Regions from separate parts of the Pseudomonas sp. FW507-12TSA genome, predicted to be linked through region 2. Evidence: predicted binding sites of a transcription regulator. Region 2 holds the regulator's gene; the other holds the start of a gene.

Region 1 (3,406 bases), on a different contig from region 2:
GGTGTAATGGATTCGGTAAACCAGCGCACGCAATTGGTTGGGCAGAATCGCCTGGAGCTGCTGCTGTTCCGTCTGGACGGTGGGCAACTCTACGGGATCAACGTATTCAAGGTGCGCGAGGTGCTGCAATGCCCGAAGCTGACCTTGATGCCCAAATCCAGTCCTGTGGTGTGCGGTGTCGCGAATATTCGAGGGGCGACCATTCCGATCCTGGATCTGGCAATGGCCACTGGGTCTGGCGGGTTGCAGGATCAGAGCAATCCGTTCGTCATCATCACTGAGTACAACACCAAGACCCAGGGATTCCTGGTGCGCTCGGTGGAACGCATCGTCAACATGAACTGGGAAGAGATCCATCCGCCACCCAAGGGCACCGGGCGCGATCACTACCTCACGGCAGTGACCCGGGTGGATAACCAGCTGGTCGAAATCATCGATGTGGAGAAGATCCTGGCGGAAGTCGCGCCAACTTCCGAATCGATCTCGGCAGGCGTGGTGGATGTCGAGACCCAGCACAAGGCCATTTCCCTGCGGGTGCTGACCGTCGACGATTCGTCGGTGGCGCGCAAGCAGGTCACTCGCTGCCTGCAGACAGTGGGCGTGGAAGTGGTGGCGTTGAACGACGGTCGGCAGGCGCTGGACTACCTGCGCAAGCTGGTCGACGAAGGCAAGAAGCCGGAAGAGGAATTCCTCATGATGATTTCCGACATCGAGATGCCTGAAATGGACGGCTACACCCTAACGGCCGAGATACGTAACGATCCACGCATGCAAAAGCTGCACATCATCCTGCATACTTCGTTGTCAGGGGTGTTCAATCAGGCGATGGTGAAGAAGGTCGGTGCCGATGACTTCCTTGCCAAGTTCCGCCCTGATGACCTGGCTTCCCGGGTAGTCGACCGGATCAAAGCAGCAGACCACAGCTGAGGGCAGTGGCCCTTGGTGGACCTAGATCTAAGAGGCGGCAGCATTGTCTACGGGTAATTTGGATTTTGAACAGTTCCGGGTCTTCCTGGAAAAAGCCTGTGGTATTTTGCTCGGGGAAAACAAGCAATATCTGGTCTCGAGCCGTCTCAACAAACTGATGGAGCAGCAAGGTATAAAAACCTTGGGCGAGCTGGTTCAGCGGATCCAGACCCAGCCACGCGGCGGTTTGCGCGAGATGGTAGTGGATGCCATGACGACCAACGAGACCTTGTGGTTCCGCGACACCTACCCATTCGAGGTGTTGAAGAACAAAGTGCTTCCCGAGGCGATCAAGGCCAATCCCAACCAGCGCTTGCGGATCTGGTCCGCGGCTTGTTCCTCGGGACAGGAGCCTTACTCGTTGTCGATGTCCATCGACGAGTTCGAGCGTACCAACATGGGCCAGTTGAAGATGGGCGCGCAGATCGTCGCAACCGATCTGTCCGGGACCATGCTCAACAACTGCAAGACCGGTGAATACGACAGCCTGGCCATTGGTCGCGGCCTGTCAGCCGATCGTCTGCAGCGTTATTTCGACCCCAAGGGGCCGGGGCGCTGGGTGGTCAAGTCGCCGATCAAGAACCGCGTTGAGTTCCGCTCGTTCAACCTGCTGGACAGCTATGCCAGCCTGGGCAAGTTCGACATCGTGTTCTGCCGCAACGTCCTGATCTACTTCTCGGCGGAAGTGAAGAAGGACATCCTGATGCGCATCCACAGCACCCTGAAACCGGGCGGTTACCTGTTCCTGGGGGCGTCCGAGGCGCTCAACGGCTTGCCGGATCATTACCAGATGGTCCAGTGCAACCCGGGAATCATCTACCAGGCCAAGTAACCTGGATTGATCGCTATGCCAAAGGAGGCCCTCGGGCCTCCTTTTTCATGTTCGTCATTTATGCCGAGATGGCAGGGTGATTGCCGCTTTGCCGGCGCTGCGCGGAAAACCATTGCCGCTTTTCTGGCATTTGCCGCCTTGCCGTTATCGCGAGGGCCTTGATTTACGGGGTTTTCAAGGTTGGCACGCGGATTGCTAGTTTCAAATCAACGTAAAATCAGGTCACCCAAAGGTTTCCCGACATGAGCATCAGCTTCGATAAAGCGCTCGGTATTCACGAACAGGCTCTGGGCTTTCGCGCCAAGCGGGCCGAAGTATTGGCCAACAACATCTCCAACGCCGACACCCCGAACTACAAGGCTCGGGACCTGGACTTTTCCGCCGTGCTCGCCGAGCAGAGCGAAAAGATCAACAAGGGGACGTTCGGCCTGAACCTGACCAATAACCGGCATATTGAAGCGCAAGGCGTGAGCGCTGGCGACGAGTCGCTGCAATATCGCACGCCAATGCAACCTTCGATCGACCAGAACACCGTGGACGCCCAGCTCGAGCAGTCGAACTATGCGCAGAACGCGGTGGAATTCCAGGCCAGCTTCACGCTGCTCAACAGCAAATTCAAAGGGCTGGTGGCAGCCCTGCGCGGAGAGTAATCCATGTCCCTCGCCAGTGTTTTCAATATTGCCGGTAGTGGCATGAGCGCCCAGACCACCCGTCTGAACACCGTCGCCAGTAACATCGCCAACGCCGAGAGCGTGTCGTCGAGCATCGACCAGACCTACCGCGCCCGGCATCCGGTGTTCGCCACCATGTTCCAGAACGCCCAGGGCGGTGATCGTGGTTCGCTGTTCCAGAGTCAGGACGCTGCCGGGCAGGGCGTACAAGTGTTGGGCGTGGTCGAGGACCAGAGCAACCTCGAGGCGCGCTACGAGCCCAATCATCCGGCAGCCGATGCCAAGGGCTATGTCTACTACCCCAACGTCAATGTGGTGGAAGAGATGGCCGACATGATTTCCGCCAGCCGTTCGTTCCAGACCAACGCTGAAATGATGAATACCGCCAAAACCATGATGCAGAAGGTCCTGACCCTCGGTCAGTGATAAGGGGCGAATCCGATGAGCGTTACTGATACCACTACAGCGCCATCCCTCAAGGATGTGCTGGCAAATTCGTCGAAAAAGACCACGACCACCAGTGCTGATGGCCTCGCTGCGGCAACCAACAGCACCACCGGCAAGCAGTCCCTGGGCAAGGATGCATTCCTCAAGCTGCTGGTGACCCAGCTGAATAACCAGAACCCGCTGGATCCCCAGGACAACAGTGCGTTCGTGGCCCAGTTGGCGCAGTTCTCGACCCTGGAAGGGATCACCACGCTCAATACGTCGGTGAACTCCATCACGGGCAACTACAAATCGTCCCAGGCCTTGCAGGCTTCGTCCCTCGTCGGGCGCTCGGTGATCGTCCAGAGCGGCACCACCCAGGTCGACACCAGCAAGAGCATGACCGGGTCGGTGACCGTTCCGACCAGCGTGAGCTCGGTCACCGTGGCCATCACCGACAAGGACGGCAACACCGTCAAGACCATCGACATGGGCAGCCAGAAGGCTGGCA
Region 2 (3,406 bases):
CCAAGAGTTACAAGAGCCGCCAGGTCGTGCGTGATGTCAGCCTGTCCATCGACAGCGGCCAGATCGTCGGCCTGCTTGGCCCCAACGGTGCCGGCAAGACCACCTGCTTCTACATGATCGTGGGCCTGGTCCAGGCCGACCAGGGCCGAGTCCTGATCGACGACCTGGACGTCAGCCACCAACCGATGCACGGCCGCGCCCGTGCCGGCATCGGCTACCTGCCCCAGGAAGCCTCGATCTTCCGCAAGCTGTCGGTGGCCGACAACATCATGGCCATCCTCGAGACCCGCAAGGAACTGGACAAGGCCGGCCGTCGCCAGGAGCTGGAAAGCCTGCTGCAGGAGTTCCACATCAACCACATCCGCGACAACCTCGGCATGAGCCTGTCCGGTGGTGAACGCCGCCGCGTGGAAATTGCCCGGGCCCTGGCCACCGCCCCCAAGTTCATCCTGCTGGACGAACCTTTCGCAGGCGTGGACCCGATCTCGGTCGGCGACATCAAGCAGATCATCCATCACCTCAAGGCCAAGGGGATCGGCGTGCTGATCACCGACCACAACGTCCGCGAAACCCTGGACATCTGTGAGACCGCCTATATCGTCAACGACGGACAACTGATAGCCGAAGGCGACTCCCAGACCATCCTGGCCAACGAACTGGTCAAGGAAGTCTACCTGGGCCATGAGTTCCGCCTGTAAGGGCTGAGGTGCAGGACCCATTGCCTGGGCGCTGGGAACGATAAAACCCCACAAACTTTATTGTTACAGCGCTCTAGGCAAACACTTCAGTTTCAGGCATATAATTTGCTTATGTTTGGCGCTCCGGCGCCCTGTAGTGGATGGCGCATGTGCGCCGGCAATTAAGGTGTTAAGCCCCTGCCATGAAACCATCGCTAGTCCTGAGAATGGGCCAGCAGCTGACGATGACACCGCAGCTGCAACAGGCCATCCGCCTGCTCCAACTGTCGACCCTGGACCTGCAACAGGAAATCCAGGAAGCCCTGGAGTCCAACCCGATGCTCGAACGCCAGGAAGACGGCGACGACTTCGACAACAGCGACCCCCTGGCCGACAACACCGAGTCCAAACCCAACACCGAGATCCAGGAACCCTCCTACCAGGAAACCACCCAGACGGTGGACAGCCTCGAGGACGGTGAATGGAACGAACGTATCCCCAACGAGCTACCGGTGGATACCGCCTGGGAAGATGTGTACCAGACCAGCGCCAGCAGCCTGCCCAGCAGCGATGATGACGAGTGGGACTTCACCACCCGCACCTCGGCTGGTGAAAGCCTGCAGAGCCACCTGCTCTGGCAGCTGAACCTGGCCCCGATGTCGGACACCGACCGCCTGATCGCAGTGACCCTGATCGACTGCATCAACAACCAGGGCTACCTGGACGAAACCCTGGAAGAGATTCTCGAAGCCTTCGACCCCGAGCTGGATATCGAGCTGGATGAGGTCGAGGCTGTGTTGCACCGCATCCAGCAATTCGAGCCGGCCGGCATCGGCGCCCGCAGCCTGGGCGAATGCCTGCTGCTGCAACTGCGCCAGTTGCCGGCGAAAACCCCTTGGCTGGCCGAGGCCCAGCGCCTGGTCAACGACTACATCGACCTGCTGGGCAGCCGCGACTACAGCCAACTGATGCGCCGCATGAAGCTCAAGGAAGACGAGCTGCGCCAGGTCATCGAACTGGTCCAGAGCCTCAACCCGCGCCCGGGTTCGCAGATCGAGTCCAGCGAAGCCGAGTACGTGGTTCCTGACGTCATCGTGCGCAAGGACAACGAACGCTGGCTGGTGGAGCTGAACCAGGAATCCGTGCCACGCCTGCGGGTCAACGCCCAGTACGCCGGGTTCGTGCGCCGCGCCGATACCAGTGCGGACAACACCTTCATGCGCAACCAGTTGCAGGAGGCCCGCTGGTTCATCAAGAGCCTGCAGAGCCGCAATGAAACCCTGATGAAGGTCGCCACCCAGATCGTCGAGCACCAACGTGGATTCCTCGAGTACGGCGACGAAGCGATGAAGCCCCTGGTCCTGCACGACATCGCCGAAGCGGTAGGCATGCACGAGTCGACGATTTCCCGGGTGACCACGCAGAAATTCATGCATACCCCACGGGGCATATATGAGCTGAAATACTTTTTCTCGAGCCACGTCAGCACCTCCGAAGGCGGTGAATGCTCGTCCACGGCGATCCGCGCGATCATCAAGAAACTGGTGGCTGCGGAAAATCAGAAAAAGCCGTTGAGTGACAGCAAGATCGCTGGTTTACTGGAGGCACAAGGTATCCAGGTAGCCCGCCGGACCGTCGCCAAGTACCGCGAATCCCTTGGGATCGCGCCTTCCAGCGAACGCAAGCGGTTGATGTAGCCGCCGGGCTGGCCACAGCGTTTCGGAGTGTGCTTGAAACCCGCCGAGCGATGACCGGGCAAGGTAGCCCGATCGATGTGCAGGCTGGTTTCAGACACAGTCTAGGTGGCAGGCAAAACGGCCTGCCGCGTTATGCACTGGCAACGAAGGAGAAGCTGTATGCAAGTCAACATCAGTGGACACCAACTCGAAGTGACTGAACCTCTGCGCGTCTACATCGGCGAGAAGCTCGACCGACTGGAACGCCATTTCGACAAGATCACCAATGTGCAGGTCACCATGGCCGTCGAGAAGCTGAAGCAGAAAATCGAGGCGACCCTGCACATCCACGGTGGGGAGGTCGTCGCCAATGCAGAACATGACGATATGTATGCCGCAATCGACCTGCTCACGGACAAGCTTGACCGCCAACTGAAAAAGCATAAGGAAAAGCAACTCCACCTTCTCCAAGGCACGGGTCGCTGATACTCCCCTCCCATGATCCGACTTGAAAGCATCCTGACCCCCGGCCGTTCCCTGGTGAACGTGCCGGGCGGCAGTAAAAAACGCGCCCTCGAACAAATTGCCAACCTGATCAGCCGTGAAGTGCCTGATCTGGAGATGCAGGACGTATTCGAGAGCCTGATCGCCCGCGAGAAACTCGGCTCCACCGGGTTCGGCAACGGCATCGCTATTCCCCACTGCCGCCTCAAAGGCTGCGAGTCCCCCATCAGCGCGCTGATGCACCTGGACGCTCCGATCGACTTCGATGCCATCGACGGCGCTCCCGTGGACCTGCTGTTCGTACTGCTGGTCCCGGAGGCCGCCACCGATGCGCACCTGGAACTGCTCCGGCAGATCGCCAGCATGCTCGATCGCAAGGAAGTTCGTGAGCGGCTGCGCAGCGCCACCAGCAACGAAGCCTTGTACCAGGTCGTGCTGGACGAACAGAACGGTCGGTAACCATGCGTTTGATCATCGTCAGCGGCCGTTCCGGCTCAGGTAAAAGCACCGCCCTCGATGTTCTGGAGGACCACGGCTACTACTGCATCG

Evidence for each region. Region 2 encodes sigma-54, which starts transcription at its own class of promoters, with help from an activator protein. Its sites were predicted from a motif close to ANTGGCATNNANNTTGCTNT; they were not measured.
Region 1: a site for sigma-54 is predicted at 1,978-1,997, ahead of flgB (flagellar basal body rod protein FlgB). Genes of this name have one in related genera too.

Annotation. Positions count from the first base shown of each region.
Region 1 covers NZ_JBYSWT010000037.1:75,225-78,630, forward strand. The annotation lists gene AC3WK8_RS27710 (chemotaxis protein CheV) at 1-927, shown strand, start outside; gene cheR (protein-glutamate O-methyltransferase CheR) at 971-1,798, shown strand; gene flgB (flagellar basal body rod protein FlgB) at 2,041-2,448, shown strand; gene flgC (flagellar basal body rod protein FlgC) at 2,452-2,895, shown strand; gene flgD (flagellar hook assembly protein FlgD) at 2,911-3,406, shown strand, end outside.
Region 2 covers NZ_JBYSWT010000014.1:91,163-94,568, forward strand. The annotation lists gene lptB (LPS export ABC transporter ATP-binding protein) at 1-698, shown strand, start outside; gene AC3WK8_RS15295 (RNA polymerase factor sigma-54) at 881-2,374, shown strand; gene hpf (ribosome hibernation-promoting factor, HPF/YfiA family) at 2,534-2,839, shown strand; gene ptsN (PTS IIA-like nitrogen regulatory protein PtsN) at 2,852-3,316, shown strand; gene rapZ (RNase adapter RapZ) at 3,319-3,406, shown strand, end outside.